2 regions of the Peribacillus sp. YIM B13472 genome follow, and region 1 is predicted to be linked to the other one. Evidence: predicted binding sites of a transcription regulator. Region 1 holds the regulator's gene; the other holds the start of a gene.
What was found. The regulator NrdR, encoded in region 1, represses ribonucleotide reductase genes. The targets are predictions, from matches to a motif close to AACACNATATATNGTGTT.
Positions count from the first base shown of each region.

Region 1 (14,949 bases):
CCGGCAGAGCAAGTCACGTCGAACATGAGGCGCCATGCCAAAGCGGTCAACTTCGGAATCGTTTATGGTATAAGTGACTACGGGCTATCGCAAAGTCTTGGGATTACGAGAAAAGAAGCCGGAGAGTTCATCGAGAAGTATTTAAGAAGCTTTCCTGGTGTTCAGGAATATATGGAAGAAAGCATACATGAGGCCCGTCAAAAAGGATATAGCACGACTCTGATGCAAAGAAGGCGCTATATACCTGAGATAACAAGCAGGAATTTCAACATCAGGAGCTTTGCCGAACGGACAGCGATGAACACGCCGATTCAAGGCAGTGCCGCGGATATCATCAAGCTAGCCATGATAAACATGAATAAGCGCCTGAAACGGGAAGGTCTTAAAACGAGAATGCTTCTTCAGGTGCATGATGAATTGATTTTTGAAACTCCTCCTGAGGAACTCGAAATCCTAAAAGTGATCGTTCCGGAGGAAATGGAAAATGCCATTGAATTGAACGTGCCCCTTAAAGTGGATTATGCTTTCGGGCCAACATGGTTTGATGCCAAATAATAAAAGATAGGTGATTGCAATGCCAGAACTTCCAGAAGTGGAAACAGTCAGAAGAACGTTAGAGCAGCTCGTGCTCGGAAAAGAGATCAAGGAAGTATCAGTCTTCTGGCCAAAGATCATAAAAGCGCCTGAACCTGTCGAACAGTTTCAGGATGCTTTAAGGGGACAGACAATTTCTGGAATAGGCCGTCGGGGCAAGTTCCTCATTTTCACCTTGGATGATTATTCGTTGGTTTCGCATTTAAGAATGGAAGGGAAATACGGCGTGCATCCAAAAGAAGAGCCGTATGATAAGCATACCCATGTGATCTTCACTTTCACGGATGGCAGTGAACTTAGGTACAGGGATGTCCGGAAATTCGGAACGATGCATCTATTTGCCAAAGGGGAAGAACTTGAGCGGCTGCCACTGTTGCATTTAGGGCCTGAACCGTTGTCTGAAGATTTTACTGTCGAGGGGCTAAGTAGCAAGTTGGCAAGAACCAACAGAAAAATCAAGCCCGTTCTCCTTGATCAAACGGTTGTCGTCGGGATTGGGAATATATATGTAGACGAGTCGTTATTCCGTTCCGGTATCCATCCGGAGAGAATCGCTTCTTCACTCTCTTTGCAGGAAATCAAAACGTTGCATGCAGAAATCATTGCGACATTAGGTGAAGCTGTGGAAAAAGGCGGGAGTACGATTCGTTCATACATTAATTCCCAAGGGCAAATCGGCATGTTTCAGTTGGAACTTAATGTTTATGGACGAAAAGGCGAGAACTGCAAAACATGCGGCACGCCACTTGAAAAACTGGTTGTTGCAGGTCGCGGCACACATATTTGCCCGTCATGCCAGAAGCTAAAATAGGTAATGTTTTTTTCAAACACATCGGATGGGCTCCATCCATATACTAGGGTAGCAACGAGTAGGGAAGGAGTATTATTCCGATGTGGCTACAAATTATTTTTCTGGCTTTTGCAGTTAGTATTGACGGATTTGGCGTAGGTTTGACATTCGGTATGCGGAAGATGAAAATCCCCTTAAGGTCAATAGCGGTCATCTCATTTTGTTCTGCATTGAGTTTAGGTATTGCGATGGTCATCGGACAATTCATCAGTCAGCTCATATCGATCGGGGCGGCTGAAAAAACGGGTGGCATCATCCTCATTTTTCTTGGTGCCTGGATGGTATACCAGTATTTTAAGCCTGAAAAAGATTTGAAAGACGATAGATATCATGAGAAGATCATCTTTAATTTTGAAATTAAATCACTTGGGGTAGTCATTAATATTTTACAAAAACCATTGAATGCCGATTTTGATAAATCAGGTACGATTACAGGCGTTGAAGCGCTTGTTCTGGGGTTTGCACTTTCGCTGGATGCGTTCGGGGCCGGAGTTGGAGCGGCTATGATCGGCATTTCACCGATTATCCTCGCAGGGTGCATCGCTGTTATGAGTTCAATTTTCATTTGGAGCGGAATTCAAAGCGGGAAATTACTATCAAATAATAAAGTTGTCCAGCATTTGACCTTTCTTCCAGGTGTACTATTGATTATCATCGGTATATTCAAGTTATGATACATGGTTAAAAGGGGGAGCTTATGGGACAAATCATTGGAATCACCGGAGGCATCGCCAGTGGGAAAAGCACCGTCAGCCTTTATTTACAGGAACTCGGATTCACGATTGTCGATGCAGATCTGGCTTCCCGTGCCGTCGTTGAGCCGGGGGAGGAAGCCTATCATCAAGTTGTGAAGGCATTTGGTGAAGATATCTTATTGCCGGATGGGAATATAGATCGCGTAAAGCTCGGGTCGATCATATTTAATGATCAGGAAAAGAGATTGCTATTGAATGGCATCGTGCATCCTGCCGTCAGGAATTGGATGCGCCTTAAAACGGAAGAGGCACTATCATCAGGGGAAGAAACGGTGTTCATGGATATTCCGCTCCTATTCGAAAGTAAGCTGACATTCATGGTGGAAAAGACGCTTTTGATCTATGTAGATGAGCAAGTTCAATTGCAGCGATTAATGAACAGGAATGGTCTTTCGGAGACGGAGGCACTTGCCAGGATCAATTCGCAAATGCCCTTGGCCGATAAAAAGGCTTTAGCGGATGCCGTCATCGACAATAATGGGGACATTAATGAAACGAAGAGGCAAGTGAAGTCCATACTTAGTGAATGGCATGTCATATAAATATGATAAAAAGAAGAAACCGTCCGGTTTCTTCTTTTTGTGTTGAAAAAATAAGTACAATCCGCATTTTTATTAGCACAATTCCTTCGAATTATGTTATACTAATTACATAGTGAAAGGTAATAAGTATAACACTAATATTTTCTGGAGGGTCCGAACAATGAATTCAAGAATAGCGATTAACGGGTTTGGGAGAATTGGAAGAATGGTTTTCCGAAAGGCCATATTAGATGAGAGTTTGGACATTGTTGCCATTAATGCAAGCTATCCAGCTGAAACTTTAGCACACTTACTAAAATATGATACGATACATGGTAAATTCGACGGTATCATTATAGCGGAAGATGATTCACTAGTAGTGAATGGCCGCCGAGTAAAACTAATAAATAACCGCGATCCAAAGCTATTGCCTTGGAAAGAGATGAACATAGATATTGTAATTGAAGCCACGGGCAAATTCAATGATCGTTCTAAAGCGGCTCTTCATTTAGATGCAGGAGCAAAAAGAGTTATTTTATCAGCGCCGGGTAAAAATGAAGACGTTACCATTGTAATGGGTGTAAATCAGGAAGTGCTGGAAATCGACAAGCATTTCGTCATATCCAATGCATCTTGTACAACTAACTGTCTTGGACCGGTTGCAAAAGTGCTTGATGAAAAATTCGGCATAAACAACGGTTTAATGACAACGATCCATTCTTATACAAATGATCAAAATAATATCGATAACCCGCACAAAGACTTAAGACGTGCCCGTGCCGCTGCGGAAAGCATAATTCCTACGACTACAGGAGCTGCAAAAGCCATCTCACTAGTGTTGCCGCAATTAAAAGGCAAGCTTCATGGAATGGCGATCCGCGTACCGACACCTAACGTATCTCTAGTCGACCTTGTTGTGGACTTAAACCGTGATGTCACGATTGATGAAGTGAACCAAGCCTTCATCGATGCTTCAGAAAATGAACTCAAAGGAATTATGGAATTCACGATGGAACCTTTAGTTTCCAGTGATTTCAAAACGAATCCTCACTCTGCAATCATCGATGGTTTGACGACGATGATGATTGGGGACAGAAAAGTGAAAGTCCTTGCATGGTATGATAATGAGTGGGGTTACTCCAACCGGGTAGTGGACCTTGTGAAATTGGTGGGATCCGAGTTGAAAAAAGCTTCCGAAGTCGAACTATCAGTAAAATAAATAATGAAAAAATCGAGCCTGCTAAAATTTTTTAGCGGGCTATTTTTAATGCAGTGATCCATCAATTCCTGGCTGCTTTAAGGCGCTTAATAAACCCGGAAAACAGAATTTTCCCCACATTGGAACCTTCGCTATATCCCTATTACATATAAAGTTTATCTTTCCAAAATTTCAATTTGGAGTTGCAAAAAAAATTCAAAGCATATATACTATGAATCGTGAACTTCTTCAAAAGCGGTTTGCATGATGGCTACTTAAAGGGTTAGGACCTCTTTGGACTAACTTTCCCCCGTGGTAGTTATCAGAACTTATTTTTAAATCATGGTAAGGGGGAAGCTTAAAATGGAAACAGCTTACACTATGGAAACAATGGGTAGACATGTCATTTCTGAACTTTGGGGTTGTGACTTTGAAAAACTGAACAATATCGATTTAATTGAAAAGATTTTTGTTGATGCTGCTTTGAAATCAGGTGCAGAGGTACGAGAAGTTGCCTTTCACAAATTTGCTCCACAAGGGGTCAGCGGGGTTGTCATCATTTCTGAATCACACTTAACGATTCACAGTTTTCCAGAACACGGCTATGCGAGCATCGATGTCTATACATGCGGTAACTTGGATCCGAATATTGCGGCAGATTATATTGCAGAAGCTTTGAATGCGCAAACACGTGAAAACATAGAATTACCACGTGGATTAGGTCCTGTACAAATGAAAAAAGCCAATATAAGTGCCCTATAAAAAACACGTATACACAGAGATGCCATGGGTGCATCTCTTTTTTAATGCAATGAATTGGCAGCCTGCTTCACTTTATAGCTAAGGATTGCCTTGTAGCACAAAGACCTTGCCAAAGGTGCTCCAAGGGCAGAACAAAAGTGCCTGCTGCTGGAAGTTACACTTTTTACTTGTACTGGCCGTTCCTTTTAATATAAGATTAAGATAGAGAAGTAAATCCTTGGGGAACATTTAGATAGGGGAGTCCTACATAAAATACGGAGCTGATAATGATGAAATGCCCATCATGTCAATATAATGGAACAAGAGTGCTCGATTCCAGGCCAGTCGATGAAAGTAAATCGATTCGACGACGCCGTGAATGTGAGGCATGTGGTTTTCGATTCACGACATTTGAAAAGGTGGAGGAAACACCGCTTATTGTAGTGAAAAAGGGCGGGACACGGGAAGAGTTCAGTCGTGATAAAATCCTGCGTGGCTTAATCAGGGCTTGCGAAAAACGCCCGGTTCCCTTGAAGGAACTAGAGCAAATTACCAGTTATGTAGAAAAAGAACTGCGCAACCAGGGCATATCGGAAGTGAAAAGCGACAATGTCGGCGAAATGGTAATGGACAAGCTGGCGGAAGTCGATGAGGTTGCCTATGTAAGGTTCGCATCCGTCTATCGACAATTTAAAGATATCAATGTCTTTATCGATGAATTGAAAGATTTAATAAATAAAGAAAGAAAGTAGAGCTGAAGATTCACTTTGGCTCTTTTTTCACTACATCTTTTGAAAGGTTTGAATGGAGATGTCAATGCATTGGCAAGAATTGCTCCCGGCGGATTCATATTTGGTCTCATCTGCGGGGCTGCTTCATGATTATGATCGGAAAATACTGACCCGACTATATCAACCTCTTATTGGACCTATCTGCATTAGCCTATATATGACGTTATGGAGTGAGCTGGAGGAAAACAGGCTATGGTCGGAAACCTCCTCACATTATCAATTAATGAATACCATCGGCCTTAAGTTAGGTGATATTTACGAAGCACGCCTTTTACTTGAAGGAATTGGTCTGTTGAATGTATATAAGAAAACGAAAAATGAAACGAAGGAATTCATCTATGAGTTAAACCCGCCGCTTTCCCCCCAGCAGTTTTTCACGGATGGAATGCTGAATATTTACTTGTACAAAAAAATCGGCAAAGCGCAATTCAACCGGTTAAAGAGATTCTTTTGTGATGATCATATCTTAACCGATCAATATGAAGGTGTGACTAAATCTTTTGCGGATGTATTCTCATCAGATCATTTGGACTCTTTATATGTAACGGATGAAGCGAAAAACGAATGGAAACCGATGCCTGAACAGCAATTCATCGATCGGACGGAAGGCGTCGAGCCATCGGGGTTTGACGACTTATTTGATTTTGACCTTTTATTGGCCGGGATGAAATCCTCGATCGTACCGAAAAAGGCCTTTACTCCGAAAATAAAAAGTACGATTGCCAAGCTTGCTTTTTTATATGGCATTGATCCGCTGGAAATGCAAAAACTAGTAATGGATGCCGTTTCATTGGATGATGAGATCGATGAGGAAGTGCTCAGAAAGGCGGCAAGGGACTGGTATCAGATCGAACGGCAGGCAGATATGCCTTCACTAGTCAATCGGGTGCAGCCGATTCGTGAACGGACACAAAAAGAAGAACCGAAAACACAGGAACAAGAGTTAATCCGTCATTTGGAGACGATTTCCCCAAGGGAGCGGCTGATGCAATTGTCTGGCGGTGCAGAGCCATCAAGCGGTGATTTGAAAGTGGTTGAGGGCGTGATGATCAATCAAAAGCTGAATCCGGGTGTCGTCAATGTCTTGATTGAATACGTCATGCTGAAAACGGATATGAAGTTCACCAAGGGTTATGTGGAAAAGCTGGCAGGCCATTGGGCACGGCTGAAAGTCTCTACGGTCGTCGAGGCGATGGAACTAGCTAAAAATGAACATAGGAAATATCAGGAATGGGCTCAAGGAAGCAGGAATGCTGCGAAGGGCAGCCGGAAAAAGGCGATACGGGAAGAAGTGGTTCCGGAGTGGCTTGAGAAAAAAGAAGAAGCACAGCAGGAGCAGAATGCAGATCAGCCTGAATTGAATGCCCAGAAACGCGAGCTTCAGGAGAAATGGAAGCAGTGGAAAGCAGGAGGTGAAATGAACGATGGAAAAGATTAATAGATCCCTTAATAAATTGGCCAATACAAACCAATTTCAACAGCGTTATGAAAAGCTAAAACAGGAGATTTTTGAAGACGAACAAGTTCGGTTATTTTTGAATGCCAACAGTTCGACGGTCACGAAGGAAATGATTGATAAAAACTTGGGGAAGCTTTATGAGTTCACTTCACAAAGCAATAAATGTGATAAATGTCCAAGCTTGAATGGCTGCATCAATATGATGCAAGGGTATTATCCCAAATTGGTGGTTCAAGGGAAGGCGCTGAACCTGAATTATGAAATCTGCCCGCGGAAATTGGCAGAGGATGAAAAGCGGAAACGGGAAAAATTGATCCGCAGCCTATATGTACCGAAGGATATTTTAAAGGCGACCATTGAGGACTTTACCCAAACGGATAATGAAAACAAACGCTTGGGTGTTTTAAGTAAGGCGATGTCGTTCATTATGGAATATGAGCCAGGTAAAATGCAAAAAGGCTTATTTATTTATGGGAAATTCGGTGTTGGGAAAACGTACTTATTAGGTGCGATTGCCAATGAACTTGCAGAAAGGCAAATTTCCTCCCTTATTGTCTATGTCCCTGACTACTTGCGGGAACTTAAGGGATCGATAGGTGATAATACGGTCAATGAAAAAATTGAGATGGTGAAAACGGCACCTGTCCTCATGCTGGATGATATTGGAGCGGAGTCCATGACGAGCTGGGGACGCGATGAGGTTTTTGGTCCGATTTTGCAATTTAGGATGCTGGAAAACCTGCCGACGTTTTTCACTTCGAATTTTGACCTGAATGGCCTGGAGAACCACCTAACCTTTTCACAGCGTGGTGAGAAAGAAGAAGTGAAGGCGGCCAGGATAATGGAAAGAATTCAATATTTAGCGGAGCCGGTCAAGCTGGATGGCGTGAATCGGAGAAGATGAAGGAAAGTGGTCTCTTAATGGAGGTCACTTTTTTCTTTTACAAGGCCCATCCTACTTCTAAACACGTCCCCATCCCCATATACATGAACAAAGAGGCAAGGGGGAAGGGGGGATGTCGTAGTGCAAATTTCGTTTCAAAACGATTCAGAGGCAATGAAATTACTGAATTTCGTTTCTGTCCATCCACTGGGGGCAGAATTTCAAGCATACATTCGATTTCTTCCGCAACAAGGCATGCACGTGGATATGACGAAGTCTTCAGGTGATAAATGGCTAATTCTGCTTCGTGATGCATTTCATTCTTTTTTATTGGAAGAAAAGACGCTTCCTGTTCTGGAGCAAATAATAGTCGGTAAATTTTTTTATAGGGAGCGGGAAGAAATTGAAGCCATCATTGAAATTGCATCATCGATCATCGAGGTGGAAAGAGCCAGGAATCAAGATGAAGCATTCAGTACGGAGAAACGATTGATTGAGGAAGGACTTCAAAGCATCTTGGCTGGAAAGGTATCTTTTTCATTCGATTCTTTTACGACCTTCCGTTTAAAATCATTTCAGCACACTTTGGAAAAGTATGTCGTTAAGGCCATTGATGAATACAAGCTGGAACAGGACTATCAAAATTTCATTGCCACTCTCCGTGATTGCCTTCATGGGCAGGAGTCGAAATTAAGAAAGCTGCACCTGGTCAACCGGGATGGTTTTCATTTCTATGATCAGAAATTCAGTAAACTCGACCGGCCAAAGATCAATAGTATGATCGACAGGAGGCTTCTTGCCAAAAGTTCACTTTTTCTCGATACAGTGATACTTGCCCCGCTTTTATCGATTGCTCCCGAAAACTTGTGCATCTATACCGATGACAAGGAAGAGGGGCTCATCCAGACCATTTCAAGGATTTTCGAAGAACGGGCGACCATCTTGCCACTTTCTTCATTTTCAATGCATTTGAATGATCTTTCGTGGAAAAAAGAAAATTAACCTTGATTTTCACCGTATAACAAATTATAATTTCCTACATACTATTAAAAAACTAAAAGTTATGATGAGGACAAGGGTATTCTAGTCGCCGATTATCAGAGAGGGGAGCCAACAGGCTGTAAGCTTCCTATTCGCATGGAACACTTACCACCTTTAAACTTCGGCTCGGAAAGCAGGCATTCTGCGAATATGAGCTGACGGGAAGCTGCCGTTACCAAGTTACAAGTGCCATTTTGCCGTGAAAAGCAGGATGGAACGAGGGTGGAACCGCGGGTTAATGATATTTATTACTAAGCTCGTCCCTGTTTTATACAGGGGCGGGCTTTTTTGTGTTGTAATGGAATCAAAAACCTGTAATTTGTTCGAACAATAAGAAGGAGTGAAACTGAATGTCAGAATTACTGAAAATATCTTTTCCTGACGGAGCGGTTAAGGAGTTTGCTAAAGGCACAACAACTGAAGACATCGCTGCATCCATCAGTCCTGGTTTAAAGAAAAAATCCATTGCCGGAAAATTCAATGGTGAATTATATGATTTGAAACGTCCGATTGAACAAGATGGTACAATCGAAATCGTCACACAGGACGCAGCGGATGCTCTTGAAGTATTGCGTCACAGTACAGCACACTTGATGGCACAAGCGATCAAACGTTTGTACAAAAACGCTAAATTCGGCGTAGGTCCGGTCATCGAGGGCGGCTTTTACTATGATATGGATCTGGAGGAATCATTGACTCCCGAAGACCTTCCATTGATTGAAAAAGAAATGAAGAAAATCGTCAACGAAAACTTGGAAATTTCCCGTATCGAAGTGAGCCGTGATGAAGCGATTTCCCGTTTTAAAGAAATCGGCGACGAGTATAAATTGGAGTTGATCGATGCGATTCCTGCCGATCAGCAGGTAACGCTTTATGAGCAGGGTGAATTCTTTGACCTTTGTCGTGGAATTCATGTTCCATCAACGGGGAAAATCAAAGAGTTCAAGCTATTGAGCATTGCCGGAGCATACTGGAGAGGCGATAGCAAAAACAAAATGCTTCAACGCATTTACGGTACGGCTTTCTATAAAAAAGAAGATTTAGCCGAACACCTGCGTTTCCTTGAAGAAGCCAAGGAACGTGACCATCGTAAAATCGGCAAAGAATTAAACTTGTTCATGAGCTCACAGAAAGTGGGGCAAGGGTTGCCGATGTGGTTGCCAAAAGGCGCGACCATCCGTCGGACAATCGAAAGATATATCGTGGACAAGGAAGAACGTTTGGGTTATGACCATGTCTACACACCTGTAATGGGAAGCGTGGACCTTTATAAAACATCTGGACACTGGGATCATTACCAGGACGGCATGTTCCCTGTCATGGAGATGGAAAACGAACAGCTTGTCCTGCGTCCGATGAACTGTCCGCATCACATGATGGTCTATAAAAACAGCATCCACAGCTACCGCGAACTGCCAATTCGGATTGCCGAGCTAGGCTTGATGCACCGCTATGAAATGTCAGGTGCCCTTTCAGGCCTTCAGCGTGTACGTGGAATGACATTGAATGATGCGCACATTTTCGTCCGTCCCGACCAAATCAAAGAAGAGTTCAAGCGCGTTGTGAACCTGGTTCTGGAAGTATATAAAGATTTCGATATCAAGGATTATTCATTCCGACTGTCTTATCGCGATCCTCAGGATACGGAAAAATACTTCGATGATGATGACATGTGGGAAAAAGCACAAAGCATGTTAAAAGGCGCCATGGATGAACTTGGCCTGGATTACTTTGAAGCGGAAGGTGAAGCGGCATTCTACGGTCCTAAGCTTGATGTTCAGGTGCGTACTGCCTTAGGGAAAGATGAAACGCTTTCCACTGTTCAGCTTGATTTCTTGCTTCCTGAACGTTTTGATCTTAATTACGTCGGTGAGGACGGCAAACAGCACCGTCCGGTTGTTATCCACCGCGGCGTCGTTTCCACAATGGAACGTTTTGTCGCTTACTTGATCGAAGAATACAAGGGGGCATTCCCGACTTGGCTTGCACCTATCCAAGCACAAGTGATCCCGGTCTCACCTGAAGTGCACTTGGATTATGCGAAAGAAGTACAGGAAAAACTTAAAGCGCAAGGCATTCGTGTCGACCTGGATACACGTGACGAGAAAATCGGTTACAAAATCCGTGAAGCGCAAATGCAAAAAATTCCGTACATGCTGGTTGTTGGAGACAATGAAGTCAAAGAAGGCAGCGTGAATGTACGTAAATACGGTGAACAAAAATCCGAAACGATCGCTTTTGAAGATTTCGTTTCAGCGATTAAGGCGGAAGTAAGCCGTTAAAAGCAAAAAGAGGGGCACATAGTTGTGTCCTTCTTTTTAATTAAGGCATGATAAAATGAAAACATCATGTGAAAATATGTACAGCAATGAAAAGGAGGGTCAGCATGAAAAAGAAATTTTCTTATCTATTCGGACCGACATTCCTTGTCATCATCATCTTATTGTTATTGGATGATTATCGACAATATGCCATTGTCCCGGTCCTGCTTTTTTGGATAGCCCTATTTTCCTGGGACACCATTGAGAAAAAGAAAAAGGCGAAAGAAAACTCTTAGCATTTGATCGCTTCGATCAGTATGGACTGTAACCAAAGGGGGAGTGGGGATAAATGGAGATTAGAAAGGCTTCAAGGAAAGACGCGGGTAACCTGGCTGCTCTGTTCAATCATGTTGAAGATTCCGGGTATATGCTGTTCAACCCTGGGGAAAGGAAAGCGACAGGGAAACAAATGGAAAAGCAAATGGAGCAAATCGAAAAAAATCCCCTTTCCGTTTTCCTCGTTGCTGCTAGCGGCCATGAGTTGAAAGGTTATTTAATCTTATTGGGCAATCAAATGGGCCGAACGAGGCATTCAGCCAAAATCGTCATCGGCATCAATGAACAGGACAGAGGAAAAGGCATCGGTACGAGGCTATTTCAAAAAATGGAGGAGCATGCACGGACAAACGAAATACGGCGCCTGGAATTGTCCGTGATCGCAAACAACGCCCCTGCGCTTTCCTTATATCGAAAGATGGGTTTTGAAAAGGAAGGAATAAAGCGGGAATCACTGTTTTTTGATGGAAAGTATCATGATGAATATTTTTTGTCCAAATTACTTTTAAAAAACGTATTGTCAAATAACAGAATGTCTGATAATATTAATTTTGTTGTGAAAAACGAATAAAATTTAGCATTTGACAAGTCATCAGTGTTTATGATATATTTCTAAAGTGAATTGAATACGTGTTTGATGAAAAGAAGAAGCACCCGCTTCTCACCTGGTTGACGCAAACAATGCAGTTAACAGGTCATGATTTGATTATTTGGATCTTTCTGAATGAGTCTATCAGTGTGGGTGCAACATGCATCCACACTTTTTTATTATGATTATATCCTGTAAGCGAGTTGTGAGCGTGACCGAATTTATTCAAATATTCGTATTCGCCAATATCTTTGGAGGTGGCTAACTATTAGTAAAGACGCGATGGTAAACGAGGGCATCCGAGCCCGTGAAGTTCGTCTTATTGACCAAAACGGAGAACAACTTGGAATTAAAACGAAATTCGAAGCAATGGAAATTGCCGCTCGTGTAAATCTTGATCTAGTTTTAGTTGCTGCAAATGCAAAGCCTCCGGTAGCCCGGATCATGGACTACGGAAAACACCGCTTCGAGCAGCAAAAGAAAGACAAGGAAGCACGTAAAAATCAAAAAGTCATCAGTCTGAAAGAGGTTCGTTTGAGCCCGACGATTGAAGAACATGATTTCAATACGAAGCTTCGCAACGGTATTAAATTCCTTGAAAAAGGCGATAAAGTAAAAGCTTCTATCCGATTCAAAGGACGTGCCATTACGCATAAGGAAATTGGTCAACGTGTACTCGTTCGTTTTTCTGAAGCATGTAAAGAAGTGGCTACAATCGAGCAACACCCAAAAATGGACGGGCGCAGCATGTTCATTATCTTAGCACCGAAAAACGAAAAGTAATTGTAAAGTAATTTGTAATGAGGAGGAATACCTTATGCCTAAAATGAAAACTCACCGCGGATCTGCTAAACGTTTCAAAAAGACTGGATCCGGCAAACTTAAGCGTTCTAACGCTTACACAAGCCATTTATTTGCTAACAAATCTACTAAGCAAAAGCGTAAGCTTCGCAAAGCTAGCCTTGTAAGCAAAGGTGACTTCAAACGTATTCGTCATATGCTAGACAACATTAAATAAGTTCGATTTATCGAGTTAAATAGGAGGGAAATAACATGCCACGTGTAAAAGGCGGTACTGTTACTCGCAAACGTCGTAAAAAGGTAATAAAATTAGCTAAAGGTTACTATGGCGCGAAACATATTCTTTTCAAAGTAGCTAACCAACAAGTAATGAAGTCAGGAAACTATGCTTTCCGTGACCGTCGTCAAAAGAAACGTGATTTCCGCAAACTTTGGATCACTCGTATCAACGCTGCAGCACGCATCAACGGTCTTTCTTACAGCCGTTTAATGCATGGTCTAAAGCTTGCTGGTATCGAAGTGAACCGCAAAATGCTTGCTGATCTTGCTGTTGCTGACGAACAAGCTTTTGCTCAATTAGCAACTGCTGCTAAACAACAATTAGACAAATAAGTCTGACTGATACAGCCACTCTCTTTTCAAGAGGGTGGCTTTTTACATATTTAAAGGAGGGAATGGGAATGCAAGGAGTATGGTTCATTGCTGCTTATATGATCATCACGAACATCATCGGATTTGCCTTAATGGGAATCGACAAAAGGAAAGCGCGTAATGGGGAGTACCGGATCAGCGAAAGGACACTTTGGTTTTGGGCGGTCATAGGCGGAGGGACTGGGTCCTTTTTGGGGATGAAGCAATTCCGCCATAAGACGAAGCATGCCGCTTTTAAGTGGGGCCTGCCCATATTGATGATTCTTCAGATAGCCTTATTGATCAAGATATTCATTCAATTGTAATATGTAGCACGTATAATGTATATGCTTGTAGAAGCAGCAAAGAGTAGCTGGAGGGAGAGCATGAATGATAAACTGACACTTGTGATGAGCTACGTTCAATCTGGAAGCGTGTTTGCACCGTTGATTTTTATCACTTTTCATTTATTAAGGCAATTTTTATTCATTCCCGTCATTGTGGTTTGCATGTCTGGCGGAGTATTATTCGGGGCAGCTTTTGGAACCATCTATTCGGTAATCGGTTTGACGTTGTCCAGTATGGCCTTTTATTTCGTGATAGGTAAATTTCCGAAAACAAAGGATAGGCTGCTGCGGCTTAAGAATAAGCTGTTTGGAAATCGAAAGCTAAATAGCCGGCAAATTGCAGTACTGAGGCTTATACCATTCATACACTTTTACTTACTGTCGCTTTGCTTATTGGAATCCAATAAAGGGCTGAAAAATTATTTTTATCTATCCTTCTTGACCAATCTTCCTGTAGCATTCGTATACACGGTTTTTGGCCACTATATTGCAGATTTCAGTCCAACGCTGATCGTCATCATTTTATTATCCTTAACCTTATTGATATATTTATTGAGAGAGAAGCAGACGGTCGTCCCTTGGAAGGAATTTTTTCGTTCAGATGATTAATGAAGAGCCTTGAGTCCATTTTTCTCAAGGCTCTTCATTACGTTTGATTTTTCATTTTTGTAAAAATTCCTTAACCGGGCTCTTCCAATCAATAACGGCATCCGGATATTGTTTTTTAATGGCTGCCTCGATTTTTAAGAAGTCATTTCGCTTCAAGCCTTTCAGTCCGGCCATTTTTTTAGGCCATATGAAGATGGAGATGACCTCGAAGGAGCGTTCCGTCGTCCCTAAATACTTTTCCCCTTCAAACATCACCCCGTTGTACGTCAATAAAAAATTCTTTCGTATATTGGCTGTATCATCGAGCAGAAAGAACTTTTTCTGTTCATGTGCCAGTTCTAATTTTCTTTTCGGATTAAATAGGTATTTGATGACTGTATATATTAAGAAAATGATGAGAGCCAAAAGAATGAACCGCATGATCAATACCATGGTTCTACCTCCTTAAACAGAGTGATTCCCTTCATTTACGTATGGGTTTTTAATAAGTTTCATTTATTTGATATAATTTAGGGGAAGTCGATAGAAAGAAGTGATGAAAAT
Region 1 is NZ_JBHZPG010000008.1:20,006-34,954, reverse strand. Features, by position in the region: gene polA (DNA polymerase I) at 1-555, shown strand, start outside; gene mutM (DNA-formamidopyrimidine glycosylase) at 575-1,405, shown strand; gene ytaF (sporulation membrane protein YtaF) at 1,486-2,118, shown strand; gene coaE (dephospho-CoA kinase) at 2,142-2,741, shown strand; gene ACFX4I_RS08595 (glyceraldehyde-3-phosphate dehydrogenase) at 2,902-3,939, shown strand; gene speD (adenosylmethionine decarboxylase) at 4,300-4,680, shown strand; gene nrdR (transcriptional regulator NrdR) at 4,950-5,411, shown strand; gene ACFX4I_RS08580 (replication initiation and membrane attachment family protein) at 5,476-6,888, shown strand; gene dnaI (primosomal protein DnaI) at 6,875-7,813, shown strand; gene ytxC (sporulation protein YtxC) at 7,934-8,794, shown strand; gene thrS (threonine--tRNA ligase) at 9,184-11,115, shown strand; gene ACFX4I_RS08560 (hypothetical protein) at 11,220-11,390, shown strand; gene ACFX4I_RS08555 (GNAT family N-acetyltransferase) at 11,444-12,001, shown strand; ribosomal protein L20 leader region at 12,067-12,203, shown strand; gene infC (translation initiation factor IF-3) at 12,302-12,802, shown strand; gene rpmI (50S ribosomal protein L35) at 12,837-13,037, shown strand; gene rplT (50S ribosomal protein L20) at 13,073-13,432, shown strand; gene ACFX4I_RS08535 (DUF1294 domain-containing protein) at 13,501-13,776, shown strand; gene ACFX4I_RS08530 (TVP38/TMEM64 family protein) at 13,837-14,406, shown strand; gene ACFX4I_RS08525 (sigma-w pathway protein ysdB) at 14,458-14,838, opposite strand; gene ACFX4I_RS08520 (dUTP diphosphatase) at 14,948-14,949, shown strand, end outside.

Region 2 (14,949 bases), on a different contig from region 1:
GAAGAAATTCTTCCTGCCGGCTACATCCGTGAAGAAGAGGCAGAGCTTCCTGAGGTGTCCGAACTGGATATCATGCGTCACTATACAGCACTTTCCAAACGGAATCATGGGGTGGATTCGGGTTTTTATCCGCTGGGTTCATGCACGATGAAATATAATCCGAAAATAAATGAAAATGTGGCACGCTTCAACGGTTTTGCCCATATTCATCCATATCAGGATCCGGCTACTGTTCAGGGAGCATTGGGACTATTATTTGATCTGCAGGAACACTTAACGGAAATCACCGGGATGGACCAAGTGACATTGCAGCCTGCAGCAGGTGCTCACGGTGAATGGACTGGATTGATGATGATTCGCGCTTTTCACGAAGCGAATGGCGATACAGAACGAACTAAAGTGATTGTACCTGATTCTGCACACGGTACGAATCCTGCCTCTGCAACTGTTGCCGGACTTGAAACGATTACAGTGAAGTCCGATGAAAATGGGTTAGTCGACCTTGAAGATTTAAAGCGTGTTGTCGGACCGGATACGGCGGCATTGATGCTGACGAACCCCAATACATTGGGATTGTTTGAAGAAAACATTTTGGAAATGGCACAACTTGTCCATGACGCAGGTGGGAAGCTTTATTATGATGGAGCCAATCTGAATGCAGTCCTATCAAAAGCACGCCCGGGTGATATGGGCTTTGATGTGGTGCACTTAAATCTCCATAAAACATTCACAGGCCCGCATGGCGGCGGCGGCCCGGGTTCTGGTCCTGTAGGGGTGAAGTCGGACTTGATTCCTTACTTGCCTAAACCGCTTGTGGTCAAACAAGGTGAGCAATTCGTTCTTGATTATGATCGTCCGCAATCCATTGGCAGGGTAAAACCTTATTATGGTAATTTCGGGATAAACGTGAGGGCATATACGTACATTCGGTCAATGGGTCCTGATGGCCTTAAAGCCGTCACCGAGAATGCGGTCATCAATGCCAATTATATGATGCGTAGATTGGAACCTTATTTTGACTTACCATATAATCGTCATTGTAAGCATGAATTCGTATTAAGCGGACGCCGGCAAAAGAAATTAGGGGTAAGGACACTCGATATAGCAAAAAGATTGCTGGATTTCGGGTATCATCCCCCAACCATTTACTTCCCGTTGAACGTGGAAGAAGGAATGATGATAGAACCGACTGAAACCGAGTCAAAAGAAACGCTGGATGCGTTCATCGATGCGATGATCCAGATTGCCAAAGAAGCGGAAGAAACCCCGGAAATCGTTCAGGAAGCTCCGCATACAACCGTTATTAAGCGGCTTGATGAAACTCTCGCTGCAAGAAAACCTGTTCTGCGTTATCAAGCATAGACTGATAGCTTACACGAAAAAAATCCCTGCCTGCCGGCGGGGATTTTTCATGTTTTATGTATTAGAATTCATTAAAGTCCAACAGTTAACTTTCATTTTCCTAGGCCCGCATGATGCACATGAAGGCTTTTTAATTTAAAAGAGCCCATGCGGAGATGGGGTCTTATTTCTTTGCTTTGATTTTCCCGGTCCACATCTTGAAACCGCCCTTTAAGTGAAAAAGTTCCCTGTAGCCCTTTTTGTATAGCATGGCTGCAGCTCTTCCGCTGATGATTTCGCTTTGAGCGTACAAATATACAGGCTTGTCCGGCCTAATTTCGACCAAGCGGGTTTTCATTTGAGTCATAGGGATGTTTCTTGCGCCTAAGATATGACCATTATCGAAATCATTCGGTTCCCGCACATCGATTAGCTGCACTTTTCTGTAGTTAGCGATAAATTCGTCCTGTGTTAATGTTTTAACGATTTTACGCTGGCGGTACCAATTAAAAAGTGAATACGCAATAACCACTCCTAAGATGATGAGCAGTGTATATAATATTTCCAAACATAAAAACTCCCTTCTACCTTAACGAATACAGACAATCTTTATTATATAATTGCTTTACCCAATAATCAAAAAGAATTTTCATCAAATTCTTCATCGACTTGATAGCACTTTCTTTTTTACAGTGTTAAAGTCTGTTAAACTACTACATGTGAGTTTTTTGTGGGGTATTGAAAAACAGTTTATTGAAACGAGGGGTAAGGATGACTAAAGAAAAATGGGGTTTTATAGATTCGGGGTATTGTTCACCGGCTTTTAATATGGCGCTGGACGAAGCACTGTTAAACTGGCAAAGCAAAGGGGAAATTCCGCCAATCATACGCTTTTACGGCTGGGATCCAGCGACATTGTCGATTGGTTATTTTCAAAAGGCAGAAGCGGAAATTGATATGGAAGAGGTCAAAAGGCAGGGCCTTGGTTTTGTTCGCAGACCAACAGGAGGACGAGCGGTACTGCACGAGCATGAATTGACTTATAGCGTAATCGTTCCAGAATCCTATCCAGGAATGCCAACTACCGTTACTGAAGCATATCGTGTCATTTCTGAAGGGATATTAATGGGGTTCAGGAATCTTGGATTGGATGCTTATTTTGCCGTGCCTCGAACCGAGCAGGAAAAAGCGGCTTTAAAAGCGCCCAAGTCTTCCGTCTGCTTTGATGCTCCAAGCTGGTATGAACTGGTCGTTGAGGGCAGGAAGGTCGCTGGCAGCGCTCAAACCAGGCAAAAAGGCGTCATCCTTCAACACGGGGCCATTTTGCTTGAACTTGATGATGAAAAGCTCTTTAGCGTATTTAAATTCTCAAATGACAGGGTTAAAGAGAGAATGCAAAAAAGCTTAAAAAATAAAGCAGTGGCCATAAATGACGTTGCTGGAAGAAAGGTTACCATCCCCGAAGCGAAAGAAGCTTTTGAAAAAGGTTTTGCCGAAGGACTTTCGATCGATTTAGAGCCATACGTCCTCACCGAAAAGCAATTGCAGGAAGTGAAGGCCATTGCGGAAAGCAAATATGAAAGCGATGAATGGAATTTCATGAGATAGACGAAGTGGGATAATTGGAGTGATTAAATAAAAAAGTTTTTTCAGATTTTTTTGACCAAATAAGCTTTCCCTTTCAGGGATAAGCCCTAAAAGGGATGGGGAAAAAGCAAGGTCCAAATTAATTGAAATCTGATGAAAAATTATTGTAAATCGACATTTTCCTCCCTTTTGCTAACTATATTAATTGATTTTACGTTTGACAAAATTAAAAGTTATTCAAAACAAACACAATATATAGTAGTTGAAATATTTAATACGACACTATATATTGATTTTTGAGTTTCGCTATGATAAATTTAGGGTACTTGTTAAGCGAAACGGACATGTAAGGCTACATAAGGATTTTTGCGGCAGCAAGAACGGATCTTGAAACATATAAAGGAGAGGGAATTATGTCGGTTGTAATAAAAGAAGCTTTAAAGGTTGATCTAGAAAGGTTGAATAAGGATATTTCTTTATTTCCCCAGGTTCACCCTGTAACTGCTGATATGAAAATGGCGCATAAGGGAGTGTCCCGTCTAGTCATGCTTGACCGCTATTCTTTTAAGGATACTGAAAAAATCACACTCTCGGCAGGCGATTTCGTCGTGTTGACGATTAAGGAAGATCCGAAATTCCCGGCAAGGGGTCTCGGTTACATCGTTGAAATTGATTGGGAAACCAAAAAAGCCAAGGTATTGGTGGATGACGAATTCCGTGGCGTTTTGGATAATCCGGAAGAAGTGGAGACGGGAATTGTAAACCGTCCGTTGGATATAATCGAAAAGCCGCTTGAAATATACTATGAACAAATTGCGAAACGTAATGCAACGGGCTTGGCATCAGTGGAAACCACGGAAGAAAAAAGAACGGAATGGTTCAATAAATTCTATGAAGAATTAAAGAACCTTAATTTTGTTCCGGCAGGGCGAGTATTATACGGTGCGGGTTCCAATACGGACGTTACTTATTTCAACTGCTATGTAATGCCATTCGTACCGGATTCACGTGAAGGGATTTCAGAACATAGGAAACAAGTGATGGAAATCATGAGCCGCGGCGGCGGAGTGGGTACGAACGGATCGACACTGCGTCCAAGAAACACTCTGGCAAAAGGCGTAAATGGAAAATCCTCGGGTTCAGTGTCATGGCTTGACGATATTGCGAAATTGACGCATCTTGTTGAACAGGGCGGTAGCAGACGCGGCGCGCAAATGATCATGCTTGCTGATTGGCATCCTGATATTGCAGAGTTCATCATTTCCAAAATGCAAAATCCAAGGATTCTGCGTTACCTAGTGGAAAACACTAAAGATGAAGCCATCAAGAAATATGCGACGGATAAATTGAAATTCACGCCGCACACGGAACAGGAAACGGCTATGTATCAAGGGATCATCAATTATAAGGAGATTCCTGGCCAAGGTGGTTTCAGCGAGAAAATCATTAGGGATGCAGAAGAAAAGATCCGTACAGGTGGAACGTACAGTGTCCATAATTCGGATTTTCTGACTGGAGCCAACATCTCTATTTGCCTGACTAAGGAATTTATGGAAGCGGCGGAACAAGATACGGAATACGAATTGCGTTTTCCTGATGTAGAGAGCTATAATGCCGAAGAAATGGCCATTTACAATGAAGAATGGCATAATGTCGGTGATGTTCGTGAATGGGAGAAAATGGGTCACAAAGTACGTGTTTACCGTAAAATCCGAGCTAAAGAGCTTTGGAACTTAATAAACATTTGTGCGACATATTCTGCTGAACCAGGTATTTTCTTTATCGATAATGCTAATGAAATGACGAATGCCAAAGCATACGGTCAGCAGGTCGTTGCCACGAACCCTTGTGGCGAACAGCCATTGGCCCCATATTCAGTATGTAACCTTGCGGCAGTCAATCTGGCTGAAATGGCTGATAAAGATAGCAGAACGGTTAATTTCGAGAAACTTAAGCAAACCGTCGAAGTCGGTGTGCGTATGCAGGACAACGTCATTGACGCAACTCCTTATTTCTTGGATGAAAACAAAAAACAGGCACTGGGCGAGCGCCGGGTTGGACTTGGTGTAATGGGTCTGCATGACCTGTTGATCTACTGTGAAACGGAATATGGCTCTGAAGAAGGAAATATCCTGGTTGACAAGGTGTTTGAAACGATTGCGACTACAGCTTACAGGGCTTCCGTGGAACTCGCTAAAGAAAAAGGCAGTTTCCCGTTCCTGACCGGGTCAACGGACAAAGAAACCAATGAACTTAGAACACGTTTCACACAAACCGGATTTATGGAAAAAATGCCGGAAGATATCAGGGAAAGTGTTGCTGAACATGGTATCCGTAACTCTCATTTATTGACAGTGGCTCCTACAGGAAGCACAGGAACGATGGTTGGGGTATCAACGGGTCTTGAACCATATTTCTCCTTCACGTATTTCCGCAGCGGCCGTCTGGGTAAATTCATTGAAGTGAAGGCTGACATTGTACAGGAATACTTGGATCGTCATCCAGAAGCCGATACAGAAGAGCTTCCAAAATGGTTCATTTCCGCGATGGAATTAGCTCCAGAAGCACATGCTGATGTTCAATGCATCATTCAACGCTGGATTGACAGCTCGATCAGTAAGACAGTAAATGCTCCAAAAGGATATACTGTCGAACAAGTTGAAAAAGTATATGAACGTCTATACAAAGGCGGAGCAAAAGGCGGTACTGTATATGTGGATGGCAGCCGTGACAGTCAGGTCCTTACGCTCAAAGCGGAAGAAAACCAAATGGACGAGCAGCTTGAAATGGATGAATTGACAGATGTGGAAGTTAAGAAAAAAGTTGTATTGGTCGATACGATAAATGAACTGCGTTCGACGAATGTTACAATTGGATCGGAAGTGGGTAACACTTGCCCGGTCTGCCGTAAAGGTGAAGTCCAGGAAATGGGCGGATGCAATACTTGCACGAATTGCGGAGCCCAATTAAAATGCGGGCTATAAGCTGATGGAAGGGAAGTCGTTAAGTATGCTGCGAAGCTATCTTAACGGCTTTTTTTCATATATGTGAGGTAGTAACAGTCAGTTCAGTTACATAGAAGACCGAATCATCGTAAATTCGGTCTTCTTTTTGCGTTCAATCAACCATTTTCATTTTGCTGCCTTATTTCCTTTTCGGCTAGATATTGGTTTCCGTCCTTCAATACCGAAAATTCATCGACCGAGTCTCCAGGTATATTCCTTGGATTTGGATATTTATTATCTGTTTGCACGGTAATCGTTTGTTTCCCCATTCCATTTGTCAAGAAGTTTCGTTTATTAACCATATCGCATCTCCTTCATTTTGAGTTTCCAAGTAAAAACAATCATGAGGATAACAGAATAAAGAAAAACTATCCTTATGAATTAGATTGTGTAGTTCGATTGAAAGTATGAACAAATCGATAAAAGAATGGAGAACGAAATGAAACCATTTATGCCACAGTTAGTATATATCGAGCCCAGGGCACTGGAATACCCGCTCGGCCGTGAATTGAAAAAGAAATTCGAAGATTTGAACATTGAAATCCGTGAGACCACATCGCATAACCAAATTAGGGATCTTCCTGGAGAAAATGATTTGCAAAAATATCGTGTCGCCAAATCGACCCTTGTTGTAGGAATCAGGAAAACATTGAAATTCGATTCTTCGAAGCCATCTGCTGAATATGCCATCCCTCTTGCTACAGGCTGTATGGGGCATTGTCACTATTGTTATTTACAGACGACACTCGGATCAAAGCCATATATTAGGACATATGTGAATCTTGACGAGATTTTCGAGGCAGCCGAAAAATATATAAATGAGAGAAAGCCTGAAATTACCCGTTTTGAGGCAGCCTGTACATCGGATATCGTCGGAATTGACCATTTGACACATTCGTTAAAAAGGGCTATAGAATATTTTGGCAAAAGTGAATATGGGGTTCTTAGGTTCGTAACTAAATTTCATCATGTCGATCATCTGTTGGATGCTGAACATAATGGAAAAACGAGATTTCGCTTCAGTATAAATTCACGTTATGTGATAAAGAATTTCGAGCCCGGAACTTCGAGCTTCGAAGAAAGGATGGAAGCGGCACGTAAAGTGGCAGGTGCCGGATATCCCCTGGGTTTTATCGTAGCACCCATATATCGTCATGAATCATGGAAGGAGGGCTACCATGAATTATTCGAACGGTTGAGTGAGTCGTTAAAAGGGGTGGATATCCCTGACTTGACTTTCGAATTAATCCAGCATCGGTTTACTGGTCCGGCAAAAAAAGTGATTCAAAAAAACTACCCGAAAACAAAATTGGAACTGGACGAAACGAAGCGTAAATATAAATGGGGCCGATATGGAATCGGTAAATATGTTTATCAAAACGAAGAAGCCGCAGAACTGGAAACGACCATACGTGGGTATATAGCGGAATTCTTCCCGAAAGCGGAAATTCAGTATTTTACCTGAATCAAGGTAAATATCTATTTAAAACTGTCATAAATCGCTCCAATCCTGCTTAGAAATGTAAAGACCGGATTAGGGGAGGGCAGCTATGATTATTGACGGCGTTTTTTCCGGAGGCGGGATTAAAGGCTATGGTTTAGTGGGAGCCCTGCAGGAATTAGAGGAACGGGGATTTGTATTCCATCGGACAGCCGGTACAAGTGCAGGCTCCATAATTGCAGCTTTCGTAGCAGCTGGGTACACAGGAAAAGAAATGGAAAAGCTTTTTCTTGATATAGATTTAAGCGGACTGCTGGATAAAAGGCGTGGTCTTTTGCCTATCCCGCTTGCCAAATGGCTCCTTGTATACTGGAAACTTGGCCTTTATAAAGGCGACGCTTTGGAAGCCTGGGTCGCCAGTAAACTTGCCGTAAGGAATGTATTCACTTTTAAGGATGTTCGACCGAAATCTCTCCGTATCATAAGCTCTGACATTACAAATGGGAAATTGGTGGTACTGCCTGATGATTTACCGAACTATGGAATTGATCCGAGCACTTTTCCAGTGGCAAAGGCAGTAAGAATGAGCTGTAGCATTCCTTATTTCTTTGAGCCAGTCAAACTTGATGTCGGAAAAAGCAAGTTCCTTTTTGTTGATGGAGGTGTGTTAAGCAATTTTCCAATGTGGCTATTCAATTCAGATCATGTAAGAAAGGAAAGGCCGGTCATCGGCTTGCGGCTAAGTGTCGATGAGATATGGAAACCGCATGAGGTGGATAATGCGGTTGAATTGTTCTCCGCACTATTCAAAACGATGAAAGATGCCCATGATGCACGGTATATTTCCAAGAAACACGTCCATAATATTGTATTTATCCCGATGAAGGGAATTTCTGCAATGGATTTCAACCTGAATGATGAAAAAAAGGGTGAATTGATGAATCGGGGAAGGCAGTGCACGAAAGAATTCCTTAAAAATTGGACTTATTGATGATAAATAAAAAATCGGGCTCTTAAAAAGAAGCCCGATTTTTCTTTTTATTCTTTTTCCCTTCGATGACGGTTAAGTGACTATCCGTTTTCTTTCTCCATTTTATTTTCTTTGATGATTTTGCTGCAGAGAAGCTAGCCACATTATCTTTTTTCGAAGTTCGGTTTTTTAGCCTTTTTTTCGATTGGCGGGCAGCCTTTCGGAATGCTTGCTGCTCTTTCTTAACTGGTTTTCCCTTTGTTAATCCGGTATAAATCATATAAATAATCCCTGCGACAATGGCTATTATGAGAATGTTCCTAAAAAAGCCAATCGGGTCATTAAATAGTCGGCTCATTAGTCCGAGGACTCCGAGGGCGATGATTCCGTATATCATGAAAGATATGAAACGTTTCAACAAAGACACCTCCTTAAGAGCATCATAAGCATTTTTAGCTTTTTTTAAACATTGTTAATGTAAAATATTTGAAAAAAAGTGAAGAGCATTCCCTTAGTTAGTATATGATTTTCCATAATCAAAATGTGTATAGAAGTTTTACACAATTACATCGGATTCTAAACTTTTTTCTGTCTCTTTTTCCATCCTTAACAGTTCTTGGAAGGATGCCAATGCGACTTCGACTTGATCATCGGTAGGGGCTTTGGTTGTCAATAACTGAAGCCAAAGGCCGGGATAGCCAAGGTAACGCAGAATGGGAATATCTCTTACTTTGTTGGTCAACTGCAGTACCTCGAAGGCTATGCCAAGCACGACGGGGATAAGCAAAATGCGATTGACGACACGAACCCATAACGGATCCGTTGGTACGAGAAGATAGACGAACATGCCTACAATGACAGTAAATAAAATAAAACTGCTGCCGCAGCGATAATGAAGGCGGGAACTTGCCTGCACATTTGCCACAGTCAATTCTTTTCCGTTTTCGAAGCAATTGATCACCTTATGCTCAGCTCCGTGATATTGAAAGACTCGCTTGATTAATGGCGTCAAGGAAACTACATAAATATATACGAGCAGTAAGATCAGCTTGAACAAGCTTTCCACTAATACCTGAGCCGTATGGCCACTGAAAATGGGTTCTGTCAATTTTGCGAGGAAGACAGGAATCAAGGTGAAAAGCAATTTCCCAAATAGGAAGGAGATCACACCGATCACGGCAACACCTAGCCAAAGACTTAATTTGGAGGGTTCTTTGGTTTCTTGTTTCGTTTCGACCTGTTTTTCCCCGTCTTCTTCTTCATACTGTTCTGTGGAAAAGTTCAGATGTTTCGAGCCGGTAGCACTGGATTGGATCAATGATACGATCCCCCGTAGAAACGGTATTTTTTTCATAAGCTTTACAGCAGGTTTCGATTCACGCGGTAAATGATAATAAGCGATCGTTGAATCTTTGCGGCGTACCGCAGTGACTGTGTGATGTTTGCCGCCGAACATGACGCCTTCCACTACAGCCTGCCCTCCATAAACGGGTTTTTGAACCTCAGACATTTCTACACCAACCTAATAGTTATTCACGTAGCTCTCTCAAGGGTGCTAACATGTTTATTATCAAGCATCACAAGGGTTTAAAGGCGTTCCAATAAAAATGAATGGAAGCTCTAACCCTGCGATTACTTTATGAATGTTGAATCACAGGAAGGTAGTATCCTGTGTACATTATAAACTTCAACAGAGGATGGGTATTTTCCTCTGAAAAAAGTAGATTATTTATGATTTAATCATACAGAATAAATCACAAAACCTCTAGTGATTCTCCTTCCTAAGAATAAAAAAAAATAGTTCTAATTAACAAAGGGCATACTACGTAGCGGAGGTGATTGATATGTCTTCTAATGAAAATGGACAAATTCAACAGGAATATCAAAGCATGTTAATCTACAATGTACTTGCTGTCGGTTTTGTTGGGGGGGCTTTAGCCAGTTTTATCGGAATCTTAGCCCATTATGTTAATTTTATGGATTTTAGCCCGAAATTCATACTAACTTCATGGTCCAACATGACCTGGATCGATCATTGGCTCGGTACGGTAATGACCATAATTTTATTCGGAATTCTATCCGTGGGGATCGCTTTTATATACTCTAGTCTTTTTAAAAGGATGAAGAGCATTTTTTCGGGTGTATTTTTCGGAGTGGTTTGCTGGGCTTTGCTGGTTTTTGTCCTAAAACCGATGTTCGTCGATTTGCCAACCTTTTCTAAAATGTCAGCAAATACGGTTATAACAAGTGTCTGCATTTTTATTATATACGGTCTTTTTATAGGGTTTTCTATATCATACGATCATCAGGAATATATACGTCAAAAAAACAAAGCCGAGAAGCAATCGGAAAGCTGATTGCTTCTTGGTTTTAAAAAAGTAGTAAGACAATTTGTAATTATGATAGAATGTTCATGGAAAGCATTCTTTTAACATGAGCAGGTGTTTGATGATGACAAAAATTTTACTAATCAATGGTCCGAATTTAAATCGCTTGGGGAAGCGGGAACCTGCGCATTATGGATCCTCGACGCTTGCGGATGTGGAAGCGCAATTAATGCAGCAAGCTCAAGGGTTAAATGTGGAACTAACCTCTTTTCAAACTAACCATGAAGGAGCGATTATCGACAAGCTCCATTGGTCAGAGGATCATGGGATCGACGGGATTATCATTAATCCTGGAGCTTTTACTCATTATAGCTATGCGATTCGTGATGCAATAGCCGGAATTGATGTTCCAGTGGTGGAAGTGCATATTTCGAACATACATGCCCGTGAAAGCTTTCGGCATGAATCAGTGACCGCGGCGGTATCGGCGGGACAGATTGTCGGATTGGGGATACACGGATATGAATTGGCGTTGCAGGCGATCACAAAGATTGCAAAGGGGAGAAATTAAATGAATAAACTAATGCGCTTAAGGGCCTCAATGGAAAAGGTGGGCATTGATGGTTTTTTGATCACCAGTACATATAACCGCCGATTCATGACCAACTTTACGGGAAGTGCAGGCGTTGTCCTTATTTCCCAAAAAGAAGCTAAATTCATCACTGATTTCCGATACGTGGAACAAGCGGGCAAGCAGGCACCGGATTATGAGATCGTTCAACACAAAGGAACCATCATCGAAGAAGTAGGCAAGCAGGCTAAAGCGATGAATATCGGCAAGCTGGGCTTTGAGCAAGAGCACCTATCTTATGCTACATATAAGGCATACGAAGCGGCCATTGATGGTCAACTTTTGCCGGTGTCGGGTGTTATTGAGAATTTACGCTTGATAAAGACTTCATCAGAGATTAAGATATTAAAGGAAGCGGCTGCTATTGCTGATGCTGCGTTTACACATATGCTGGATTTCCTGCGTCCAGGGATCTCGGAACTGGATGTATCCAATGAACTTGAATTCTTTATGAGGAAACAAGGGGCAACTTCTTCTTCCTTCGATATCATTGTAGCATCCGGCATAAGGTCCGCACTTCCGCATGGAGTGGCTACGGATAAAATCATCGAAAAAGGCGATTTTGTCACATTGGATTACGGGGCATACTATAACGGGTATGTGTCTGACATCACTCGGACATTAGCAGTTGGCAAGCCAAGTGAAGAACTTATTAATATTTATGACATTGTTTTGGAAGCTCAACTGCGAGGAATGGCTGGAATCAAACCTGGTATGACTGGCAGGGAAGCGGATGCACTAACTCGTAATCTAATTGAAGAAAAGGGATATGGGCAGTATTTTGGTCATTCGACCGGACATGGAATCGGTCTTGAAGTTCATGAAGGTCCAGCATTATCCTTTAGGTCTGATATCATTTTAGAACCAGGTATGGCTGTAACCGTTGAACCGGGCATTTACTTACCGGGTGTAGGCGGAGTACGGATTGAAGATGATACAATCGTTACAATTGAAGGTAACGAAGCACTTACTCATTCAACCAAAGAGTTAATCATTCTGTAAACATGTACATGTAGGAGGACAAATTTATGATTTCTGTAAACGATTTTCGCACGGGTGTTACAATTGAAGTAGATAATGGAATTTGGCAGGTTATCGAGTTCCAACATGTTAAACCTGGTAAAGGTGCAGCTTTTGTACGTTCTAAACTTCGTAACCTTCGTACGGGTTCAATCCAAGAGAAAACATTCCGTGCTGGTGAAAAAGTCGCTAAAGCACATATCGAAAACCGCAAGATGCAGTACCTTTATGCAAGTGGAGATAGCCATGTATTCATGGATAACGAAACGTATGACCAAATCGAACTGCCTGCTTCAAGCATTGAACGTGAACTTAAATTCCTTAAGGAAAATATGGAAGTACATATCATGACTTTCCAAGCGGAAACACTTGGGGTCGAGCTTCCAAACACAGTGGAACTTGAAGTGGCGGAGACTGAGCCGGGAATTAAAGGAGATACATCTTCAGGCGGCACGAAATCAGCCGTACTTGAGACGGGCCTTTCGGTTCAAGTTCCATTCTTCATCAACCAAGGTGACAAATTATTGATCAACACTAATGAAGGTTCTTACGTATCACGTGCATAAATGAAAGGAGGCCGAGATTAATTTCTCGGTCTTTTTTTTTGTTTTTTTTTTGATCTGGGAGATATAAAAAATCAATAATAGGTCTGTTTCTTTAATAGCTGTCATCATTATGGGCTTGTCGGCATATATTTTATTGAAAGTGGTGTATACAGGAGGATTGTCAAAATGGAAACGATTCTTTCTTTTTTACCGAAAAAATTAAACGAGCAACTCCGGGGTATGACACCGATGATGATCGATAAGATGGAAGAGCTGCGAATTCGGGTTGGAAGGCCGCTTGAGGTCATTGTAGGAGGGGAACCATACTTCTTTTCCTATGAAGTGACCCATCTGGATGCAGATCAATTATTGAATCAAATAGGTCAATTTTCGTTATATACACTTGAGGAAGAATTAAAGCGAGGTTATATAACCATAGCAGGCGGACATCGGGTGGGGCTTGCTGGGAAGGTGATCCTTGAAAATGGGTCGGTCAAAGCGATCAGGGATATATCCTCATTCAATATTCGGGTTGCACGTGAAAAAATAGGTGCAGCCGAACCACTCACTTCATATTTATATGACGGGGAATGGCAGCATACTATGTTGATCGGTGCTCCGCAAACGGGAAAAACGACCATATTACGTGATATTGCAAGAATGATATCCAGTGGTAATGAAAAACGCGGCATTGCTCCTCAAAAGGTGGGGATAGTGGACGAGCGCTCGGAAATTGCCGGATGTGTTCATGGAGTGCCGCAGCTCGAATTTGGAACAAGGGTTGATGTGCTCGATGGATGTCCTAAAGCGGAAGGGATGATGATGATGATCCGTTCGATGTCCCCGGATGTATTGATCGTGGATGAAATAGGTCGCGCAGCGGATACACAGGCTGTGCTGGAAGCGGTGAATGCAGGTATTAAACTCATGATAACCACACATGGCCATACACTGGATGAGATTAAGAAGCGACCTATTATCGCCGAAATATTAAAGCAAAACATCTTTGAACGTTTTATAGAATTACAGAGAAATAAATCCGGTAAGAGGAGCTACAAAGTCCTTGATGCAGCGGGGGTTCCCATTTTCTTGGGAGAAGGTGTGAACCCGCATGTTTAAGATAATAGGAGCAGCGATAATTATTATTGCAACGACATGGGCAGGTTTCGAAGCTGCGAAAAAATTAAGTATGAGGCCTCGTCAATTGAGACAGCTGAAAGTCGCCATGCAATCGCTTGAAGCTGAAATCATGTATGGTCATACACCTTTGAAAGAAGCGGCAAGGAAACTTTCTAAACAGATGGCCAAACCTTTATCCACCTTTTTCGATACATTTGCAAATCGACTCGAGTCAGGTGAGACCACCGTCAAAGAAGCATGGGATGATAGTTTGAAGAAAATATGGCAATCCCTTGCTTTACAACAGGGGGAATTCGAGATTCTTTCACAGTTTGGGGAGACGCTTGGAAAAAGCGATAAATATCATCAGCAAAAGCAAATCATGCTAACGATGGCACACTTGGAACGGGAAGAGAGCGATGCACTCGACCGCCAGGGAAAATATGAAAAAATGATGAAAAGTCTTGGTTTTTTAACAGGGCTATTATTGATCATCTTGCTGATGTAGGAATATGTGGGGGGAATGAAAATGGGCATTGATGTGGACATCATATTTAAAATAGCGGGGGTTGGGCTAGTTGTGGCATTTCTTCACACGATACTCGATCAGGTTGGGAAGAAGGAATATGCCCAGTGGGTGACACTTTTCGGATTTATCTATATTTTATTCATGGTTGCTTCTGTTGTAGAGGATTTATTTCAAAAAATTAAATCTGTATTTCTATTTCAGTAAGGGAGGGATTCGCGATTGAAATCATAAAAATCGTGGCCATTGCCCTAGTTGCCACCTTTTTGGCACTGATCGTCAAAGAGCAAAAACCAAATTTCGCATTCCTGTTAGTCGTTTTTGTTGGATGTTCCATTTTTCTTTTTTTAGCTGACAAAATATACGAAATCATTTTAATGTTAGAAAAAATTGCAGTTAATGCGAATGTAAATACCGTGTATCTAGAGACCATCTTA
Region 2 is NZ_JBHZPG010000006.1:78,196-93,144, reverse strand. Features, by position in the region: gene gcvPB (aminomethyl-transferring glycine dehydrogenase subunit GcvPB) at 1-1,362, shown strand, start outside; gene ACFX4I_RS06900 (rhodanese-like domain-containing protein) at 1,526-1,909, opposite strand; gene ACFX4I_RS06895 (lipoate--protein ligase family protein) at 2,113-2,949, shown strand; gene ACFX4I_RS06890 (vitamin B12-dependent ribonucleotide reductase) at 3,342-5,912, shown strand; gene ACFX4I_RS06885 (hypothetical protein) at 6,050-6,235, opposite strand; gene splB (spore photoproduct lyase) at 6,373-7,398, shown strand; gene ACFX4I_RS06875 (patatin-like phospholipase family protein) at 7,484-8,365, shown strand; gene ACFX4I_RS06870 (SA1362 family protein) at 8,388-8,762, opposite strand; gene ACFX4I_RS06865 (DUF1385 domain-containing protein) at 8,901-9,854, opposite strand; gene ACFX4I_RS06860 (YqhR family membrane protein) at 10,189-10,701, shown strand; gene aroQ (type II 3-dehydroquinate dehydratase) at 10,796-11,242, shown strand; gene ACFX4I_RS06850 (M24 family metallopeptidase) at 11,243-12,304, shown strand; gene efp (elongation factor P) at 12,331-12,888, shown strand; gene spoIIIAA (stage III sporulation protein AA) at 13,054-13,986, shown strand; gene spoIIIAB (stage III sporulation protein SpoIIIAB) at 13,979-14,494, shown strand; gene spoIIIAC (stage III sporulation protein AC) at 14,516-14,719, shown strand; gene spoIIIAD (stage III sporulation protein AD) at 14,734-14,949, shown strand, end outside.
Region 2: the regulator NrdR is predicted to act here: its motif matches at 3,174-3,191, upstream of ACFX4I_RS06890 (vitamin B12-dependent ribonucleotide reductase).